Regions from separate parts of the Brenneria rubrifaciens genome, predicted to be linked through region 2. Evidence: predicted binding sites of a transcription regulator. Region 2 holds the regulator's gene; each other region holds the start of a gene.

Region 1 (7,198 bases), 630 kb from region 2:
TAGGCGGCCATGCGCCCGTGGCGGCTCAGCTTCAGGTTGACGTAGCGTTCTCCCTGATTGCTGGCAAAGGTTTTTTCCGTCCACGGAAAGGCGTGACTGGCTTGTTCAATCAGCAAGGCTTGCGCCAGATCGGTGGGTGTCAGAGAAGATATCGTGTTCATGTTCGCAAATTTGTTGCCACAGCGACCGTTTGGCCGCGGCACTCTGAGAAAGCTCGGCCAAGGCCGGGCTGGTTAGCTGGACGCCTTCCAACGCAAGCGGCGTTTCCACACCCAAACGCCAGCTGTGGCAGCGGGTTTTTTCGGGGAGCATCACGGTTTGCTGCGGGGTCAGACGGTAGGTTTGCTCCGGCGTAAGCACCAAACTGCGTAAAATATCGTTCAGCAGCGGGGCGTCATCAGGCAGCGGCTCGGCGGACACGATAACCAGACGGACTTGTGCGGGCAGACTGACGGCGATTTCTCCCTGCAACGCAGCCGGGCGCTTCAGCGTCCACTGTGTAATACCCAGTTGTTGTAGCAGCCAGTCACGTCTTGATTCCATGCTTTATCCTGTCTGGATAGCGATTATGCCGCGCTATGCTAGCAAACCCATCGTACATGCGCCAACAAAGCTCTATAATCCCGGTTCAATTATTAAGGAGCCATAGTCTGATGTCCGTATTAACCCCAGCCAGTGAAGTCATACTGCGCCATAGCGACGAATTCGTCTCACGCCGGGTCTTGTTTGCCGGTGATTTACAAGACACTTTGCCAGCGCAGTTTGAAGCGTCTGATGTGCGTGTCCACGCCACGCAGTTTCATCACTGGCAGCAGTTAAACCGGTCATTGGGCGATCGCGTTCAGTATGGTTTGCTGGCGGATGCTGCGCTGGCGGCGGATTGCGATACCCTGATTTATTATTGGCCGAAGAGCAAACAGGAAGCGGAATTCCAACTGTTCAATCTGTTGTCGTTACTGCCTGTCAGCACTGAAATCTTTGTGGTGGGCGAGAACCGCAGCGGCGTGCGTAGCGCGGAAAACATGCTGGCCGATGTTGCCGCGCTGATGAAAATCGACAGCGCCCGCCGCTGCGGGCTTTATCACGGACGTATCGATAAACAGACTGCCTTCGATCTTGATGAATGGTGGGACGAGTATGTTTACGATGGCGTGACCGTAAAAACCCTGCCCGGCGTATTCAGCCGTGACGGACTGGACCCGGGCAGCCAACTGTTGTTGTCCACTTTTGAACCGCACATAAAAGGCAACGTGCTGGATATCGCTTGCGGCGCGGGCGTGCTGGCCGCGGCGCTGGCGAAGCAATCCCCGAAAATCCGTCTGACGCTGAGCGATGTCAGCGCCGGCGCCGTTGAATCCAGTAAAGCGACGATGGCCGCCAACCAATTGGAGGGCGAGGTCATCGCCAGCAACGTTTACTCGAACATTACCGGTCGTTTTGACATGATCGTATCCAATCCTCCGTTCCATGATGGTTTGCAAACCAGTCTGCAAGCGGTGGAACTGCTGATTCGAGGGGCGGTGGCGCATCTGCCGATTGGCGGGCAGTTGCGCATCGTCGCCAATGCGTTCCTGCCGTACCCGGCTTTGCTGGACGCGGCCTTTGGCAGCCATGAAGTTCTGGCGCAGACCGGGCGCTTCAAGGTATATCAGGCCACGGTCGGCCGTCCGCCGCGCACTGCCGCTAAAGGCCGCCATTAGTGTCTAAACGTTAATCGTTGCCATGCCTTCTTTGCCGTAGCGGTCGCCTGCCGCGGCATTGAAGGGAAAAATGGCTTCAATTTCCGCCAGATCGTCAGCCGTCAGGGTGACATCCAGCGCGGCGACATTCTCTTCCAGATAACGACGTCGCTTGGTTCCCGGAATAGGAACAATGTGCTTACCCTGCGCTAGAACCCAGGCCAGCGCCAACTGCGAGGGGGTGATGCTTTTTTGTGCGGCTAACTGATGAACTTTTTCGACCAGTTGCAGGTTTTTAGCAAAGTTCTCCCCCACGAAGCGTGGATTGCTGCGGCGGAAATCATCGGCGGCCAAATCGTCCGGGCTGCGGATGGCGCCGGTCAGAAAACCGCGGCCTAGCGGACTGTAAGGTACGAAACCCACGCCGAGACGTTCGCATGCGGGGAGAATGTCGGTTTCCACATCCCGCGTCCACAGCGAGTATTCACTCTGGAGGGCGGTGATCGGATGCACCCGGTGGGCGCGCTCCAGCGTGTCGGCGGACGCCTCACTTAATCCGATATAGCGGATTTTTCCTTCTTTAACCAAATCGGCCAACGTGCCGACCGTCTCTTCAATCGGCACAGTAGGATCGACACGATGTTGATAGTAGAGGTCAATCTCTTCTACGCCCAGCCGTTGCAGGCTGCCTTCAATCGCGCGGCGGATGTATTCCGGCTTACCGCAGACGCCACGTTCATCGAGATTGGCCGAATTACGTACGATGCCAAACTTGGTGGCAAGAAAGACCTGCCGGCGTTTGCCTTTGATGGCTTTACCGACCAGCAGTTCATTGGTGTGAGGGCCGTACATGTCGGCGGTGTCGAGCAGGGTGATGCCCAGTTCCAGCGCACGATGCAGCGTGGCGACGGACTCTTTTTCATCCTGCGCGGTAAAATAAAAGTCGCTCATGCCCATGCAACCCAGCCCAAGCGCGGAAACCGCCGGGCCATTAATACTTAATTGACGCTGTAACATTGTGTCGTCCTCATGTTGGTATGGCGAGTAACATGAGTTTGGTTGTTTATCGCTTAAAGATAAAGCCCCCAATTCATGCAACACTATTCAAAAAACAACAACAATGGAGACGTGATGGATCAAATTCAGGCGATGCGCGTTTTTGTCCGAATTGCGGAGCTGGGAAGCTTTAGCCGTGCGGCCGAAAGGCTGGCGCTACCGCGTGCCACGGTCAGTCATACCCTCAAACAGCTTGAGGCTCGTCTGGGCGTGCGCTTATTGCAGAGGACCACCCGCCAGGTGCAGATCACCACGGAAGGCCAGATTTATTATCAGCGTTGTACCCAGTTACTGTCGGAAATTGAAGAAACGGACCTGCTCTTCACGCAACATCGGCAGCAGCCGGTGGGCAATGTGCGGGTTGATATGCCTCACTCGCTGGCGCGTGGGGTGGTGATCCCTGCTTTGAGCGAGTTTTACCAGCGCTATCCGCAGATTACGCTGTCGCTGAGCGCCAACGATTCGGCAATTAACGTGCGGCGGGAAGGCGTGGATTGCGTACTGCGGGCCTGGCAGTCAGAGAGTGATTCGCTGGCGACCCGCCATTTACCTTCAATACCGCAGATAACCTGCGCCTCAGCCCGTTATCTGGCCGCGTCTGGTATCCCGCTGTCGTTGGACGATCTGCCTGCGCATCAGGCGGTGGGTTATTTTTCGCTACGCACCGGGCAGCGCTATCCACTGGAGTTTATGCATAGTGGGGAATGCATTACCTCTATGATACCCGGCAAGCTGGAGGTGAACGGCACCGATGCCTACGTGGCGGCCTGCCGCGCCGGGTTCGGGCTGATTCAGGCGCCGAGGTATGGCCTGCTGCGCTGGCTGGACAGCGGCGAACTGGTGGAAATATTGCCAGACACGCCGCCGCCGGATATGCCGTTATATGTGATGTACCCGCCCGGACGCTTCCTTGCGCCGCGGATCCAGGTATTCATTGAATGGCTGAATGAACTCTTTTCCCGCCATGCCGCGGCGAGGTGACGATTTTTGCAACAAACCCGGCATGCCAGAGGAAATAATCATTGACCTTAACGGTAAAACCTCTAGAATTCGCCCCCGTGGTGGCATCGCCAGGCGCGGTGTGACGGGCTTGCGAAGGTGGCGGAATTGGTAGACGCGCTAGCTTCAGGTGTTAGTGCCTTAACGGGCGTGAGGGTTCAAGTCCCTCTCTTCGCACCAAACTCACCACAGACATCATGGTTGCAAACCGCGGCCTGATGGCAGTAACGTTATCGTTGTATCAGTCGTATCGCAGAGCATCCACGCGAAGGTGGCGGAATTGGTAGACGCGCTAGCTTCAGGTGTTAGTGTCTTAACGGACGTGAGGGTTCAAGTCCCTCTCTTCGCACCACGTTGCGGCCCGGATTGGGCGGTGATACGCATTGCACGATGATAAAACAGGTTTCCCAGTGCGAAGGTGGCGGAATTGGTAGACGCGCTAGCTTCAGGTGTTAGTGCCTTAACGGGCGTGAGGGTTCAAGTCCCTCTCTTCGCACCACGCCTTTTCAGCCCCCGCTCTTTGCAGCCATTGAATCCCGCTTTGATAGTATTTCTTCCTCATACACGCTACTTAACCTAACCCAGCGTGACATTAAACATAACCGACAGCGCCGCCAGTCCGCTTGCCAGCACCACGCACGATGGCAGTAACAGATAGTGCCGCAGACGCTGATGAAGCAGCATGAATAACGTTGTCAACAGGGCGACGGCGATAATCACTTTGAGATGCGTCAGGTTAAGATCGAGCATTGTCAGAAGCGGCATGATGGCGCAAGGCAGTAACAGGCTCCAGACGCTGGACAGATGTTTCCCTATACACCAACTTACGCTCCACAAACCACATGCGGTAATCATCGCGGTCAGCATTTTTTTACCTGTCAATATGATAATGATAATTAATATCATATAAGAATTTATATTAGTTGCCAATTTTTTGGCGATGAAATGACGTCATGGCGGGGGCTTTCAAGCGGGTGACGGCTCCAATGAGGTGCGATATCTGTGGGAGCGAAGTGGGCAGAGTAAAAATATTTTATTTTATAACAGGAGGTTAGTGTTAATTTCTTGTCAGCGGTTTGTTATCGCGGGTAAATATAATTACTATTGTTAATAATTCTCATTTCTTTTTTAATCGAGTTTCTGGCGGAACATCCCCTATGCCGAACACCGTTATCAACGCGCTTGAGCATCCGATATTTTCCCGTTGTGAACCACGTCTGGCGGCTGCGTTACGTGCGTTGTTGCATCAGCATGTTCCTCATCGCCTTGATACGATCAAATTTGGCGAGGTGCCGCCTGCGGGAAGCCTAACGCTGGCGGAGTGGTCGCGTCCCGCGGTGTTTCACGCATTGGTGCGGCGTTACAGTGATGAGCGATATCGGGAACACCCGAATAGCGCGCGGGAAGAGAAACCGCTGCAATCGCTCTGGTCGCAGTGGTATTTAGGGTTGTTGGTTCCGCCATTGATGTTGGCATTGTTGATGCATTCCGTCGCGCCGGACTTTGCGCCGGAAAATATTTATGTCGAATTTCATCATACGGGGCGGGCCGCGGCGTTTTATATCGTCACGCAGCCGATGACCGATGCGCCGGTATCCCGGCATGAACGGCTGGAAACTTTGTTAACCCAGTGTATTACGCCGGTGGTTACCACGCTGAATGAGTTTGGCGTGTTGAATGCTAAACTGATCTGGAACAATACCGGCTACCTGATGCACTGGTTTTTGGGAACGATAGCGGCGCTGCTGCCCGCTGACGAGATTATTCATTTGAAAAACGAACTGTTCTTTTCCCGTACGCTGCTGGACGGTCGCGAGAATCCTTTATACCGCACGGTAATCCCTCGGGGAGGGGTGATTCAACGTCGCAGTTGCTGCCAGCGTTATCGTATTCCCGGCGTGGAGAAATGCCCGAGTTGTACGCTGAACACGGTATGAGAAAACGCGAGCGCCTGCCTGCGCCGTCGGTTCTCCTGACAGTATCACCCGGTGCCTTGTTGATATGATTAAGCTTTCCTTAGTGTTAGCGGGAGCGCGATAAAAGTCTACTCTCGCAGGGACTCGAAACGGAAAATTGATATAGCAAGCAAATCTGTCTGACGGGCGATTAGGCGGGGTATCATTATTCTTGTCGTGGTGGCGATAACGCTGCTGGCTATTCGTATTTATGATACCCAGCGTGGTCCCGCACTGGTTCCCTGGCACACCTATATTCCCAATGAACTTTCAGTGGAATAGCTGAATAACGCTGACTGGACGGCGTATTTGCGGGCAGAAGAAGGCCATTTCCGGCAGGTAAACCAGAATGTGACGCAGGCGCTGGACGCGGATGAAAAACGGCCAATCAATCGCTATTTTTCCGGTAGTCCGGTTTATCCCGGCAACTTTCTGCATGACTGGAACCGTTCTTATGAACTGATGCCCGACGGCGCGCCCAAAGGGGCGGTGGTGTTTTTGCATGGATGACCGATTCACCTTATAGCCTGCGGCATGTCGCTGAGCGTTATCGTCAGCGCGGTTTTGTGGCGGTGGGGATCGGTTCGCCGGCACACGGCACGGTGCCTGCCGCGTTGACGGATGTGCACTGGCGGGATTGGCTGGCAGCGACGCGTCTGGCGGTTCGGGAAGCTCAGTGCCATATCACTTCGGCTTCCGGGAACATCCTGCCGCTGCATATTGTGGGTTTTTCCAATGGCGGGGCGCTGGCCCTGAAATATGCGCTGGATTCGCTGGACGACGCGACGTTGATTCGACCTGATCAACTGATACTGATTTCCCCGATGATTGGTATCACCCGCTACGCGCGTTTTGCTGGTCTGGCGGGGTTGCCCGCCATCTTCCCGGCGTTTGCCAAACCAGGGTGGCTGGGGGTTTTGCCCGAATTCAACCCGTTCAAATATAATTCGTTTTCGGTGAACGGCGCACGTCAGTCATGGCTATTCACGCACCAACTGCAACGTCAACTGACCCGCAAGGCGCAGAGTCAGGCACTGGCGGCGCTACCGCCGGTACTGACGTTTCAGTCGGTGATGGATTTTACCGTCAGTACCCGGGCGGTCATTTCGGCGTTTTATAATCTACTGCCTGCCAACGGCAGCCAACTGGTGCTGTTTGATGTCAATCGTACGATCAATTTTGGGCCGCTGCTGCGTGATTCCGCCAACGGCGCGGTGAACCAGTGGCTTCCCCCCGCGCCGCGCCATTATGACACCACGGTGATCACCAATGCGGCCCCTGACAGCGCTCATGCCCTCGCGTTTGATGTTGATGCGGGAATGAAACAGGAGAACACCCGCGATTTGGGCATGGATTATCCCCCGGATGTTTACTCGTTATCGCATGTGGCATTGCCATTCCCGGATACGGATTCCCCGTACGGATGTTTCTCGCAAAATCCCCGGAAGTTTGGTTTGCCGCTGGGGGTGATTACAGCCCGCAGGGAGCGTTCAGTGCTGGTGGTCGATC
Region 2 (7,198 bases):
TAACACTTAATTACCCTACTAATTATTTCTTGCCAAAACCGACACTAACGAAATTTCTTAAAATTTATCAGCTTTTTAATTTATCTGCTAAGTGAGTTAGCATTATAAAGAGTAAAACAATGCAGCTTCATTACATTTGACACACTTTCACATAAACAAAAGTTCATTTTTAAAAGGGCTACCAATTTGAATGTTTCTTTTCCGCAAAATATAAGGGAATGGAGGATATCAAGATATGGCCAGGAAGAGCGTGACATGACCAAATGAAATCGGTATCACTTCTTCAGAACTCAGCCATTCTTTCATTGATTCCATCAAGAGCATCCGTTCCTGCGGTTATGAATGATGACAAAGCAAAATACATTGTCCAATTGAGTTATCCTTACCGATACGAGTTTCTCATGCAGGTAGTGTCTGTTATCATGAGCCGATAAGTCGATGAGGTATGGCATCATATCATTAAGAATCAAGAGGTTATCTAATTCATGGCACTGATAGGAATTTTCTTTGGCAGTGATACTGGCAATACGGAAAACATTGCCAAGACGATCCAACAGCAACTGGGCGCCGGTGTTGCTGAAGTTCATGACATCGCCAAAAGCAGTAAAGAAGACCTTGAGGCTTTCGATATTCTACTCCTGGGTATCCCCACCTGGTACTACGGTGAAGCCCAATGCGACTGGGATGACTTTTTCCCCACGCTGGAGGAGATCGATTTCACGGGCAAACTGGTTGCCCTGTTTGGCTGTGGCGATCAGGAAGATTATGCGGAATATTTCTGCGATGCCATGGGGACTATCCGCGATATTATTGAGCCGCGCGGAGCAACCATTGTCGGCCACTGGCCAACAGAAGGGTACTACTTTGAAGCCTCCAAAGGCTTGGCTGATGATGACCATTTCATCGGCTTGGCTATCGACGAAGATCGTCAACCTGAGTTGACCAACGATCGCGTCTCTGCCTGGGTAAAACAGATCAGTGAAGAGCTGAGTCTGAAAGATCTGGTCAGTTAATGAGGCTTTTGGCTCTGATACCCTGATCAGAGCCAAATTGATAGGAAAAACCTTTTATAATGATTGACACATTTTTTTAACTTCCCTTCATTAACCTGTACAATATACCCATCGGTTTTGTACGTGTATAAATATTTCCCCATTTATCAACAATACATTGCGTTGAATGTCTATAGTATAGATAGGGATAATATTGTTAACATTCCATTGTTTTCATTTTGAATGCACGGTTCTATAATGAGGCACTATTCTATCTTTTGAGCTCTATCTTTTGAGCCGACCGATGTCATAGGCTAGATGCTAGATAGCCTCCATTGATAAGTAAGCAACAGGACTAAATCCGCATGACTGACAATAATTCCGCATTAAAGAAGGCCGGCCTGAAAGTGACTCTTCCAAGACTGAAAATTTTGGAAGTACTACAGGACCCTGAGTGCCACCACGTCAGTGCGGAAGATTTATATAAAAAACTGATTGATATGGGCGAAGAGATTGGTCTGGCGACTGTCTACCGTGTACTGAATCAGTTTGATGACGCAGGCATTGTAACCCGACATAACTTTGAAGGTGGCAAGTCAGTTTTTGAACTGACCCAACAACATCATCATGACCATCTGATTTGCCTGGATTGCGGCAGAGTCATTGAATTTCGTGATGAATACATTGAAGGGCGCCAGCGCGAAATCGCTGAAAGACACAGCATCAAGCTGACTAACCATAGTCTGTATCTATATGGGCATTGCAGTAACGGGGATTGCCGTGAAAACGAAACCCTGCACGACGCAAAAAGATAAATCTACCGCATATAATAAAACCGCCGCGGCGGTTTTATTTTTTACCTCATCTGACCAATCTACCCGGCGTTAGCCAACCCAAGTATCCCGCAAGCCTACCGTACGGTTGAACACCAGATGCCCAGCACGAGAGTAAACGCGATCTGCGCAGAAATAACCTTCTCGTTCAAACTGATAGGCTTTTTCGGCTTCAGCCTGCGCCAGACTTGCTTCAACAAAACCGTGAACGACTTTCAGTGAATCCGGGTTAATGGTGGACAGAAAATCATCCGCCGCTGCCGGGTTCGCGACGCTGAACAGACGATCGTACAGGCGAAATTCCGCTGGCAGCGCGTGTGCGGCCGACACCCAGTGAATAACCCCTTTCACTTTGCGACCATCTGACGGATCTTTGCTTAGCGTTTCAGGATCGTAACGGCAATAAATGGCCGTGATCGTGCCCTGCTCGTCTTTCTCAATATGATCGGCCCTGACCACGTAAGCGTTACGCAGACGAACTTCTTTGCCCAGCACCAGACGCTTGTACTGCTTGTTGGCTTCTTCACGAAAGTCAGCGCGATCAATATAAACCTCACGGCTGAACGCCACCTGGCGCGTGCCCATCTCCGGTTTGTTCGGATGATTCGGCATGATGACCCACTCTTCATGGTCTGAAGGCACATTTTCGATAATCAGTTTCACCGGTTCCAGAACTGCCATAGCACGCGGTGCATTTTCGTTCAGGTCGTCACGGATACAGGATTCCAGCGCCACCATTTCGACAATGTTGTCCTGCTTGGTGACGCCAATACGCGCACAAAACTCGCGGATAGACGCGGCGCTATAGCCGCGACGACGTAAACCGGAAATGGTCGGCATTCGCGGATCATCCCATCCCTCGACAATCTTTTCCTCGACCAGTTGATTGAGCTTACGCTTAGACATGATGGCATATTCAAGATTCAGACGAGAAAACTCATACTGACGCGGATGGCAGGGAACGGTGATGTTGTCCAGAACCCAGTCATACAAACGGCGGTTATCCTGAAACTCCAACGTACACAAGGAGTGGGTCACCCCCTCCAGCGCATCGGAAATGCAGTGGGTAAAGTCATACATCGGGTAGATGCACCACTTATTACCGGTCTGGTGATGCTCAGCAAACTTGATACGGTAGAGAACCGGATCGCGCATCACGATAAACGACGATGCCATATCAATTTTAGCGCGCAGACAGGCGGTTCCTTCGGCAAAACCCCCGTTACGCATTTTTTCAAACAGCTCCAGGTTCTCCTGTACGGTACGGTCACGATAAGGGCTATTTTTACCCGGCGACGTCAGCGATCCACGGTATTCACGAATCTGCTCCGGCGTCAGTTCATCAACATACGCCAACCCTTTGCTGATCAACTCAACCGCATACAGATGCAGTTGATCGAAATAATCGGAAGAATAGCGAACATCACCGCTCCATGAAAAACCCAACCATGTTACGTCACGTTTGATTGACTCGACGTATTCAATATCTTCTTTTACCGGGTTGGTATCGTCAAAACGCAGATTACACTGCCCCTGGTAGTCACGGGCAATACCAAAGTTCAGGCAGATAGACTTCGCATGCCCGATATGCAGATAACCATTAGGCTCCGGTGGAAAGCGCGTCTGAATGCGATCGTGCTTACCGGATGCCAAATCTTCATCAATAATCTGGCGAATAAAGTTAGTTGGGCGGGCTTCAGCCTCACTCATTCTCGATTCCTCAATGCTAAAACGACCTATAACCGTTAATGATCCAACAAGCTACGCCTGGAAACAACCGTTAGTTTCATTAAATTATCAATGATGAAAAAAAAGGGTGAGACAGTGATCTCACCCCGCATATTTAACCGATATGACGCTACTGAATATAACGGACCGCCATTCACATGGCGCCAAATGGCGTCACTCTTGACTGATTTTCTTCAGCGCGGAAGCGATGGATTCTGCCTGCGTCCCCACCACAATCTGGACGCTCTGCTTATTGAGACGGACAACGCCCGCCGCGCCGAGCCGTTTGACCTGAGCTTCATCAACCAGGCCGGAATCCGCGACATTCAGACGCAAACGCGTAATACAGGCATCAATTCCAACCAGATTATCTTTGCCGCCAAGCGCCTGCAAGTAGCCACGCGCCAGTTGATGGCTGTCTTTGGCCGTGGGTGCCGCTGACGCCGTATTGACAATATCTCCATCGGCCTCGCTACCCGTGACGGACAGTTCACGCCCCGGCGTCAGTAGGTTGAAACGGGTGATGGTAAAACGGAATACCAGATAGTAAATCACGAAGAACGCCAGCCCTTGCGGTATCAGCATATACCAGTGCGTTGCCAGCGGGTTGCGCGATGACAGTATCATATCCACCAGTCCGGCGCTAAAGCCAAAACCTGCTATCCAATGCATGCTGGCCGCAATGAAAACCGAAATCCCGGTGAGCAGCGCGTGGAGGAAATACAGCACCGGCGTGACAAACATAAATGAAAACTCAAGCGGTTCGGTGATCCCGGTGAAGAAGGAAGCAAATGCGGCCGCGATCATAATCCCGGCGACTTTACTCTTATTCTCAGGGCGCGCGCAGTGATAGATGGCTAACGCGGCGCCGGGCAGACCAAACATCATGATCGGGAAGAACCCGGCCTGATATCGTCCGGTAATTCCAATAACCGCTTTACCGGCGTCGATAGACTGTTGTCCAGCCAGGAAATTCGGAATGTCGTTAATCCCGGCCACGTCAAACCAGAATACCGAGTTCAGCGCATGGTGCAGACCGACAGGAATCAACAAGCGGTTGAAGAACGCATAGACACCAGCGCCAATCGAACCTAATTGCTGAATGTTCTCGCCAAAAGCCACCAGCGCATTATAGATGATCGGCCAAGCGTACATTAAAATGAACGCCACCACAATCATCAGGAATGAGGTAAGAATTGGAACCAGACGACGCCCGCTGAAGAATGACAAGGCTTTTGGCAATTCCACCTGACTAAAGCGGTTATACAGTTCCGCAGAAATAACCCCGACCAGAATACCGATGAACTGATTTTCAATTTTCCCGAAAGCCGCAGGCACCTGATCGACCGGGATCTTCTGAATCATAGACACTGCCGCGGGTGAGCAGAGCGTGGTCAGCACCAGAAAGCCGACAAAACCGGTTAGTGCGGCGGCGCCATCTTTATCCTTTGACATGCCATACGCGACACCCACGGCAAACAGCACCGCCATATGCTCAATAATGGCTGCGCCTGATTTGATAAACAGAGCCGCCAGCGCGTTTTCACTTCCCCAACCGACCGGATCAATCCAGTAGCCGACGCCCATCAGGATGGCGGCGGCAGGCAGCGTAGCGACAGGCACCATCAGTGCCCGCCCAACCTTCTGTAAATAGTTAAGAATACTCACCTTTCCCTCTCTTCCCCTGTGGGGCAAACAATACCGCCAGTTAAACTTGCTCACTGCCCAGAAAAACCATGAGGCGTGGTTTTGGCATGGAGTGTAAGAAAAATATTTCGCAACGCAAATTAAACCCAAGCATTATGTGATAGCAATCGCTAAAAAATCGCATATAAAAAGTTTATACCTGAATAAAACACCCACTTATTTTAAGATAAAAAAAAACAAGGTACACTGAGGTCCGGTTTTAAACTCGGTACTGAAACGCGCTGACAGCGCGATTTCGCCTAATACTTATTTTAGTCCTGTCGCTATCAAGGCGCGGTATGGCGGCAACGGAACCCACTCACAGAAACCTGGATAACCTGAAGACAGGGAGGGACGAGAAATGCCCGCACAACCGCGAATTGTAGATGACGTAACCGCTTATTAAGTTAACCAGGAGAGCACTGATGAGACTCATCCCCTTAAATACGGCTGCTGACGTTGGCAAATGGGCCGCACATTATATCGTCCAGAAAATTAACGATTTTAGCCCCAGCGTCAACCGCCCCTTTATTCTCGGTCTCCCAACAGGCAGCTCGCCGCTGGAAGCCTACAAAGCACTCATAGTCATGCATCAAGCCGGTCTGGTGAGTTTCAAACACGTTGTGACGTTCAATATGGATGAGTATGTCGGCCTGCCCGCCAATCATCCTGAAAGCTATCATACCTTCATGTATCAGAATTTTTTCAATCACATTGATATTTCGCAGGAAAATATTAACCTGTTGAACGGTAACGCAAAGGATATCGCGGCAGAGTGTCGCCGCTATGAAGATAAAATCAAATTCTATGGCAAGATCCACCTGTTTATGGGGGGAGTGGGCAACGATGGACACATTGCTTTCAATGAACCCGCCTCATCTTTAGCCTCCAGAACGCGTATCAAAACCCTGACGGAAGAAACACGCATTGCCAACTCTCGTTTTTTTGGCGGTGACGTGAGTCTGGTGCCGAAATATGCCCTTACCGTAGGCGTAGGAACGTTGCTGGACGCCGAAGAAGTGATGATTCTGGTCACCGGCCGCAATAAAGCACAGGCATTACGGGCGGCGGTGGAAGGAAATGTAAACCACATGTGGACAATCAGTTGTCTACAGCTTCATGCTAAAGCGCTGATGGTTTGCGATGAACCCTCCACCATGGAACTGAAGGTCAAAACCGTTAAATATTTCCGAGAGTTAGAAGCGGAAAATATGAAAAATCTTTAATCTGTAGCCGGGAGTTGATGATGTTTGCTTTAACAAATGGCCGGATTTTTACCGGTCGCCAGGTGCTTGATAATCATGCCGTCGTGATTGCCAACGGTCTGATAGAGCGTGTCTGCCACGTTGACACGCTTCCCGCCGATCTGGAAAAGCATGACTTGGGCGGTGCGTCGATTGCCCCTGGATTTATCGACCTGCAACTCAATGGCTGCGGCGGCGTCCAGTTTAATGACTCACTGGAATCCATTTCCATCAAAACGTTGGAGATAATGCAGCAGGCCAATCAGAAATCAGGCTGCACCAGCTTTTTACCGACGCTTATCACTTCCAGCGATGCGTTTATAAAGCATGCCGTCGGCGTCATGCGGGCCTATCTCGCGAAAAACCGTCATCAGGCGCTGGGGTTGCATCTTGAGGGTCCCTGGCTGAATATCATCAAAAAAGGCACGCACGATCCCGCCTTTATTCGTCAGCCGGGGAAAGAACTGGTTGATTTCGTGTGTCAAAACGCAGATGTCATCACAAAAATCACGCTGGCGCCGGAAAAAGTCAAATCATCGATCATCCGTCAGCTTACGGATGCGGGGATTGTGGTTTCAGCAGGGCATTCCAACGCGACCTGGGAACAGGCCAAACAAGGATTTGCCGCAGGTATCACCCTTGCCACACACCTATTTAACGCCATGCCTTGCCTGACGGGGCGTGAGCCGGGTCTGGTCGGCGCCATCTACGATGC
Region 3 (7,198 bases), 1.9 Mb from region 2:
GTCATGTCGCCGCCGAAGTTATCGCGGGCAAGAAACACTACTTCGATCCGAAAGTCACTCCGTCTATTGCGTATACCGAGCCAGAGGTTGCGTGGGTCGGTCTGACCGAGAAAGAAGCGAAAGAGATCAGCTACGAGACGGCGATCTTCCCGTGGGCAGCGTCTGGCCGGGCTATCGCGTCCGATTGCGCGGGACGGTATGACCAAACTTTTATGGCTGCTTTACGCGTTTTATTCTCATCACCTGGAATTGTTTGCCGCCTATCAAAGCCGGTAACGATGTAAGTAGATATGAATGTCCTATTATATATTTTTCATTTTGTAATTTAATTTAATGCAACTGCAACGCGATAAATGTAACTTAATTAGCGGTCTCAATCACATAAGCAGTCTCAACAACAAGGATGATTTAAACATGGAAAAACTCAGAAACTATGCAATTAAGGGTGTAGCGGCCTCAGCACTGCTGTTAGCTCTTCAATCCTCAGCGTTCGCTGTTAAATACGTTTGCGCACCGCCTGGTGCCAAGATGGCAAAGTGTGACCGTTATGTCTGTGAACAACTTTGCGAACCACCGGTGTTTAAATTGGGTTAGGTATCGCTTTCTGATTTATTACACTTGAGAGCGATCTCATCCCTATTGGCGCAGTACCCGTACATGGGATTCACGTGTACGCTGCGCCAATTTTTTTATACCGAATACGGCAATGTCCTGGTTAAATCAATAGCGTGATCAGATAGTGCAGATCGCCTTCATTTTTTCAACGCGCAGCGGTCGGCAATGTGTTCGCTGTTAAGATGCGGTAACACGCCGAGCGTATGATGCCGCTTAGCGCGAAGATTAGTGTGTTTGGTCGCTATTTCCTGACGAGTCACTCGTCTGGTGAGGGTTGAGCCGTCGCGTATAGCGTTTGAATTCAAGATCAGGGAAATGATGGTGTTACGGTGTTCCCTAGAACACAGTCAGTAACGGTGATTGCTGCTTTACGCGTTTTATTCTCATCACCTGGAATTGTTTGCCGCCTATCAAAGCCGTTAACGATGTAAGTAGATATGAATACCCTATTATATATTTTTCATTTTGTAATGTAATGTAATGTAACTGCAACGCGACAAATGTAACTTAATTAGCGGTATCAATCACATAAGCAGTCTCAACAACAAGGATGATTCAAACATGGAAAAACTCAGAAACTATGCAATTAAGGGTGCAGCGGCCTCGGCATTGCTGTTAGCTCTTCAATCCTCAGTGTTCGCTTATACCTGGGTTTGCGCGAAGCCTGATGCCAAGGTGCTGAGGTGTGACAGTAGAATCTGTGAACGCCTTTGCTAACCGGCGCGTGAGGCTTAGGTATCGCTTTCTGATTTATTACACTTGATAGCGATCTCATCCCTGTTGGCGCAGTACCCGTACATGGGATTCACGTGTACGCTGCGCCAATTTCTTTATACCGAATACGGTAATGTCCTGGTTAAATCAATAGCGTGATCAGATAGTGCAGATCGCCTTCCTTTTTCAACGCGCAGCGGTCGGCAATGTGTTCGCTGTTAAGATGCGGTAACATGCCGAGGGTCTGATGCAGCTTAGCGCGAAGATCAGTGGGTTTGGCCGCTGTTTCCCGACGAGTCACTCGCCTGGTGAGGGTTGAGCCGTCGCGTAGATAGAGTGTGACTTCATGGAAACGGGCATCCGGGTCAAGTTCGTCCGGCGGCGCGGTGTGGTCTGTTATGCGCGTAACCTTATCAGCCAATGTCAGAATCAGTGGGTCCGCCGCACCTTCCGCAAAACGCGTAAGTTTGAGTTCGCCTTCCAGCAGCGCCGCGGCAATCACATATTCCAGACTAAAACGCGCTTCTACGCCGGTGGCCGCTTTGCGGATAAAAGGGGCAATATCGCCGCCGGGCGGGAAGGCGACGGTGATGCTTTCTACACTGTCGGCAATCGATGCGCCGGTATTGTTTTGCGCTGCCCACTGTGCTCTCAGAGCGAAAGCGGCTTCCGCCGCACTATGTGTGCCGCCGCAGGTCGGGTAGCGTTTGAATTCCAGACCAGGGGAAAGGATGCGCCACGGTGTTCCCCAGGACTCGGTCAGTAACGATGGTTGCTGCTTTTGGTCGCCATGTGCGGCCAGAAAAGCCTCGATAACCTGCCCGGTATTGCCATTAAAACCGGCCTGCCCCAGCTTGACCGCTGTGACGCCAGCTCTGGCCGCGAGTCCTGCATGTAGCGGTTTTACCGCTGAACCAAACTGAGCGCGTAAACCTGCCGCCTGTGTAGCCGCCAGACCGAGGATATTTTTTGTCTGTTCAACAGATGTCTCTAGCAGACGTGCCGCCGCCGCCGCCGCCGCAACAGCGCCCAACGTGGCGGTGTTGTGGTAGCCCAGACTGTAATGGCGAGGCCCGCAGGCCAGACCGATTCTGCCGGCGACTTCGACGCCGATGACATAGGCAGTCAAAAAGGTATCTTCGGTGATTTGCGGATTTTCCGCTGCCAGCGCAAACAGCGCTGGCAGGATCACCGTGCTGGGGTGACCGCGAAACGCCGGGTGATAATCATCAAAGTCCAGCGCATGGCCAACATAACCCAGAATCAAGCTATTCGTCAGGCTGTCCGTACCATTGAAAACCTGTTTCAGCGGCGGCAAACCGCTATCGGCGATGGCGCCCTGGGTAATGGGCAGGGCCGTGGCGACAAAATCGGTTACCCCGAGGCGCGCGGCATCTATCGCCGCCTTGCTAGGTGAACTGTGTGAAATAAACTGGGCAAGGGGGGGGGTCAAGTCAGTCTGGTTAGTCATAAGCGGCAGTAAATCGGCAACAAGGATGTCTTAATCTACTGTGCTCTATTGACAAGGGATTAATAACTAAATGGAATGAATTATTTCTTTTAGTTATAAAACCTTCTAAATCAGGTTCAGAAACGACCTTTTAACTGTCCCGGTGTAATACCAAATGCGCGCCGCAGGGCGGTGGCAAAGTTGGCCGGGCTGTTATATCCCGCAATACTCGCCGCCTGCGCGATACCGACGCCGTCTTTTTTCAAAGCTAGCATGGCGCGCTGTAAACGGCAGTTACGCAGGTATTCAAATACCGTCATGTTGAATGTCTGACGAAAATGACGTTGCAGCGTGCTTTCACTCATATTGAAACTTTTGGCAATCTCGCGCATTGAAAGCTGGTCGGCCGTTCCGCTTTCCAGCATGTCTCTGACCTGCTGAATACGGTGGAATCCCCGCAGCGTAACGCCATTGGTTTTTTCCTGTACCGCGCTGGCCGTCAGGGAGGTGAAGGCTTCAATAATCAGACTCATGCACTGGGTTTCAAGATAAAGACGCTGGAGCGGTGTTTTACAGGGTTCCGAGTTCAAGATTTGCATAGCAATCGCCAGCGCCTGGCGGGAGGGCGTCCACAGGTGGGTGGCGAGGTGTGTCTGGGTAAAGTCATAGATTGTCCGCCAGTCACTGACGCTATCCAGCAGGTTACCGTATAGCCATTCGCGGCTGAAGGTCAGTGAAATAGTGCGCTCATATTCATCACGCTTACCAACGCGCGTAAAAAAGGTAGGTTCGGTCAGCATGACCAGTGAGGCGGGCTGATGTTCCCCCAGATGGAAGTGTTGTTCACCAAATGTCACATGCGCCGTGCCATTCACCACGATGGCGAGTTTTATCGCACCATTAAGCATGCCCTGAGTTTTCATATTATGCAGGTTGATAACGTCGGCGGTATGTAACGTCACATGCTGATTCAACGCAATAACGCTGAAACTGCCAAAGAGTACGGGCTTATCATCCCCCCATTTGGGACCGAGCAGACGATAGTCATTCGTTAGCAGGCTGGATTGCTCAACAATGTGATTTTTATAGATGGATTTCGACGATGGAATATCATGTAGCATGATTCTCCCCTTGTGGTGTCTGGTTATTCCCCGCCATTTTGATGTTTTGGCAAAACAATTTGCTGTTAGTGCAAACCTCATCCCGAATCACAAATGTAACAATGACTGCGCCAAAATGGTAATGCAAATACTTCTCAATAGCATTTTTCGTTGAGGAGTCGCGCTGAGTTGATCATGTGCATTCTCCATTTTCGGCAAAGCGGAGAAGAGGGGCTAATGATTATAACGATTCGCGGTTGGCGCTAATGCGCCCTGAGATCAACACGTGATGCTTTCCTTCCCGTTTTCTCCCTGTCGCTATCGAGCACTTTTTTCTGGTTGCCGTTAGGTGTGGCGGTGTCCGTGACGGCGACGGGAACGTTTATTCACAAGACTTATCGATCTATTACAGGGCAGGATGATTTTGATGAAATTACCATCACAACGCCGTTATCTGGCGATGCTCATTGGCGCTAGCTGTGGGATGACCTCTTTTTTGACCGTTGCTCAAACGGTGACGGCAACATCTGATGAACCTGCCGCACAGGTTCATCATCAGGCCGAAAATCGTAAGGCATCAGATGATACGATAGTGATTACCGCAGCCGAGCAGACCCGGCAGGCTCCGGGGGTGTCGGTGATTACCGCGGAAGATATCAGTAAACGTCCCCCAGCTAACGATCTGTCAGAGCTGATTCGTACCATGCCGGGGGTGAACCTCTCTGGCAACTCAAACAGCGGCTCCCGTGGAAATAACCGCCAGATCGATCTGCGTGGTATGGGGCCGGAAAATACCCTGATTCTGGTGGACGGTAAACCTGTCTCCAGCCGCAATGCGGTGCGCTATGGCTGGCGCGGCGAACGCGACACCCGCGGCGACACCAACTGGGTGCCGGCCGATATGGTGGAGCGGATCGAAGTGCTGCGCGGCCCGGCGGCAGCGCGTTATGGCAACGGCGCGGCGGGCGGGGTGGTTAACATTATTACCAAACAGCCAACCCAGGAACTGCACGGCACCTGGAATACCTATATGAATATGCCGGAGCATAAGTCTGAAGGGGCGACGAAACGTACCGATTTCAGCCTGATGGGGGGGCTGACCGATAATCTGAGTTTCCGTTTGTTCGGTAATATCAATAAAACGCAGGCCGATGCCTGGGATATCAATGACGGTCATCAATTGAATTCCAGCGCAACGACGGTTCCCGCAGGTAGGGAGGGGGTGCGCAACAAGGATATCAACGGTCTGCTGCACTGGGCGTTTATGCCGCATCAGACGCTGGAAATTGAAGCGGGCGTCAGCCGTCAAGGTAATATTTACGCTGGGGACACTGAAAACAATAACAGTAATGCCATGTCGCTGGATAAATATGGTCTGGATACCAACCGCATGTACCGGCAGAACTTTACCGTCGCACATCGTGGCTATTGGGACAGCGGCGTCAGCGCGCGTTCTTACGTCCAGTATGAAAACACCCACAATACCCGCATTTTTGAGGCGTTGTCCGGTGGGCCAGCAGGCCGTCCGACGGGAGATGAGTACACCACGATTAAGCTGGACGCTTATACGGCTCATAGCGAGGTGAATATTCCGTTTGAGACGCTGTTTAACCAGACGGCCACCGTGGGGGCGGAGTGGGTCGAACAGAAGATGAATGATCCGGCGTCCAATACGCAAACGACCGCTGAGGGCGGCAGCATCGGCACGATCGGCGATACTAAACGCAGTGACAAGATTTCGGCCCGCATCGCATCCGTCTTCGTAGAAGATAATATCGAAATGACCGATAGCACGATGCTGACGCCGGCGTTACGTTACGATCATCACAGTATCGTCGGCAACAACTGGAGCCCGTCGCTGAATCTTTCCCAGGCCCTGGGCGAAGATTTCACCTTAAAAATGGGGGTTGCCCGGGCGTATAAAGCTCCGAATCTCTATCAGTTGAATCCCAACTATCTGTTGTATAGCCGTGGCAATGGGTGTTATGGCGGCGGTTCCTGCTACTTGATGGGGAATGACGATCTGAAAGCGGAAACCAGTATCAATAAGGAAATTGGCGTTGAATTTCACCGCAACGGCTATCAGGCGGGCGTGACCTATTTCCATAATGATTATCGCAATAAGATTGAGTCGGGTGTCAATTCGATAGGGAATGCGGTCGGTGGAACCGGAAGTTATGCCGACTCTAATATCTATCAGTGGGAAAATGTGCCCAAGGCGCTGGTGGAAGGGCTGGAAGGTACGCTGAAAATCCCTGTGACGGAAGATATCACCTGGAACAATAATTTAACCTGGATGCTGCGTTCGGAAAATAAAACCACCGGCGACCGGTTGTCGGTCACGCCGGAATTCACCCTGAATTCCGCTGTGGGTTGGCAGGCAACCCACAGCGTTTCCTTCCTGGCCGACATGACCTGGTACGGGCGTCAGAAGCCGAAAAAATACAATTATCAGGGAACCCCCACGACAGGCAATGATCGGCATGAAGTCCCCCCCTATGCCGTCTTTGGCCTGAGCGGGACTTATGACGTCAACAAGTATGCCAGTGTAACGGCCGGGGTGGATAACCTGTTCGATAAGCGTCAGTTCCGCGCCGGCAATGCGCAAAGCCTTAATAACAATGGCGCGGGCGCGGGCGCCGCCACCTACAACGAGCCGGGCAGAACCTTTTTTGTTAGTCTGAATACCCGCTTTTAAGCGGCCATGTTCAGCCGGAGCGCCGCGCGTTGGTGACGGCTGGAAATGAGACATGATCAGGGGGATCGCGTTATGGTTTCCGGTGCGGGGCGTTTACTCCAGCGGATTTTTTGGGCGCTCATCCCTGTCGGGCCAACGTTGAACGTTGTCAAAAAAACGCGCCCGGCGTTTTTTTGACTTACCCCCTCCATGGGGTTCGTCCTGCGGACCGTTGCTGCGCAACGTTGGAAAACGCGCCCGGCGTTTTTTTGTTTGGCAGGTAACGTCGATGAGTAAGGGAGGAGGTGTGTACCCGCTACAGAATACGCGTGATGAGTGGTTTGACTCGGCCGATTGCGGCCGCTACCGCCTGCTGTCTTTTTGTCCTGATATTGCGCCGCCGCCGCAGGGGTGGCCGATTATTTATCTGTTAGACGGCGAACGTTATTTCCCGGTCGCGGTGTCATTGCTGGGGGCGTTAGGGAATCCGCGTTGCGGCATGGGGCAGGGTATTATTGTGGCGATTGATTACGATGGCCCGACCCGGCGTGAGCGGGACTACCGTCCTGCCGTGGAGCGCATCGTGCCGGAAGCGGACCCGCAAGGCGGGTATTATCCGTCCGGTATGGCAGGGAACGCGAC

The links. Region 2 encodes Fur, which represses iron uptake genes when iron is present. Its sites were predicted from a motif close to ATAATAATGAGAACNACTATCAA; they were not measured.
Region 1: fhuF (siderophore-iron reductase FhuF) is a predicted target of Fur. The motif match lies at 4,618-4,640, and genes of this name have one in related genera.
Region 3: EH207_RS14000 (TonB-dependent siderophore receptor) is a predicted target of Fur. The motif match lies at 4,022-4,044, and genes of this name have one in related genera.

Annotation. Positions count from the first base shown of each region.
Region 1 is NZ_CP034035.1:522,829-530,026, forward strand. It holds gene rimI (ribosomal protein S18-alanine N-acetyltransferase) at 1-161, opposite strand, end outside; gene EH207_RS02525 (DNA polymerase III subunit psi) at 106-543, opposite strand; gene rsmC (16S rRNA (guanine(1207)-N(2))-methyltransferase RsmC) at 654-1,700, shown strand; gene EH207_RS02535 (aldo/keto reductase) at 1,704-2,696, opposite strand; gene EH207_RS02540 (LysR family transcriptional regulator) at 2,811-3,716, shown strand; tRNA gene EH207_RS02545 (tRNA-Leu) at 3,828-3,914, shown strand; tRNA gene EH207_RS02550 (tRNA-Leu) at 4,000-4,086, shown strand; tRNA gene EH207_RS02555 (tRNA-Leu) at 4,147-4,233, shown strand; gene EH207_RS02560 (DUF1435 domain-containing protein) at 4,311-4,601, opposite strand; gene fhuF (siderophore-iron reductase FhuF) at 4,892-5,671, shown strand; partial or broken gene EH207_RS02570 (alpha/beta hydrolase) at 5,972-7,198, shown strand, end outside.
Region 2 is NZ_CP034035.1:1,153,471-1,160,668, reverse strand. It holds gene fldA (flavodoxin FldA) at 486-1,013, shown strand; gene fur (ferric iron uptake transcriptional regulator) at 1,358-1,807, shown strand; gene glnS (glutamine--tRNA ligase) at 1,877-3,535, opposite strand; gene nagE (N-acetylglucosamine-specific PTS transporter subunit IIBC) at 3,728-5,221, opposite strand; gene nagB (glucosamine-6-phosphate deaminase) at 5,665-6,465, shown strand; gene nagA (N-acetylglucosamine-6-phosphate deacetylase) at 6,486-7,198, shown strand, end outside.
Region 3 is NZ_CP034035.1:3,084,993-3,092,190, reverse strand. It holds partial or broken gene EH207_RS14015 (FAD-dependent oxidoreductase) at 1-216, shown strand, start outside; gene EH207_RS14010 (MmgE/PrpD family protein) at 1,472-2,800, opposite strand; gene EH207_RS14005 (helix-turn-helix transcriptional regulator) at 2,917-3,900, opposite strand; gene EH207_RS14000 (TonB-dependent siderophore receptor) at 4,307-6,577, shown strand; gene EH207_RS13995 (alpha/beta hydrolase) at 6,846-7,198, shown strand, end outside.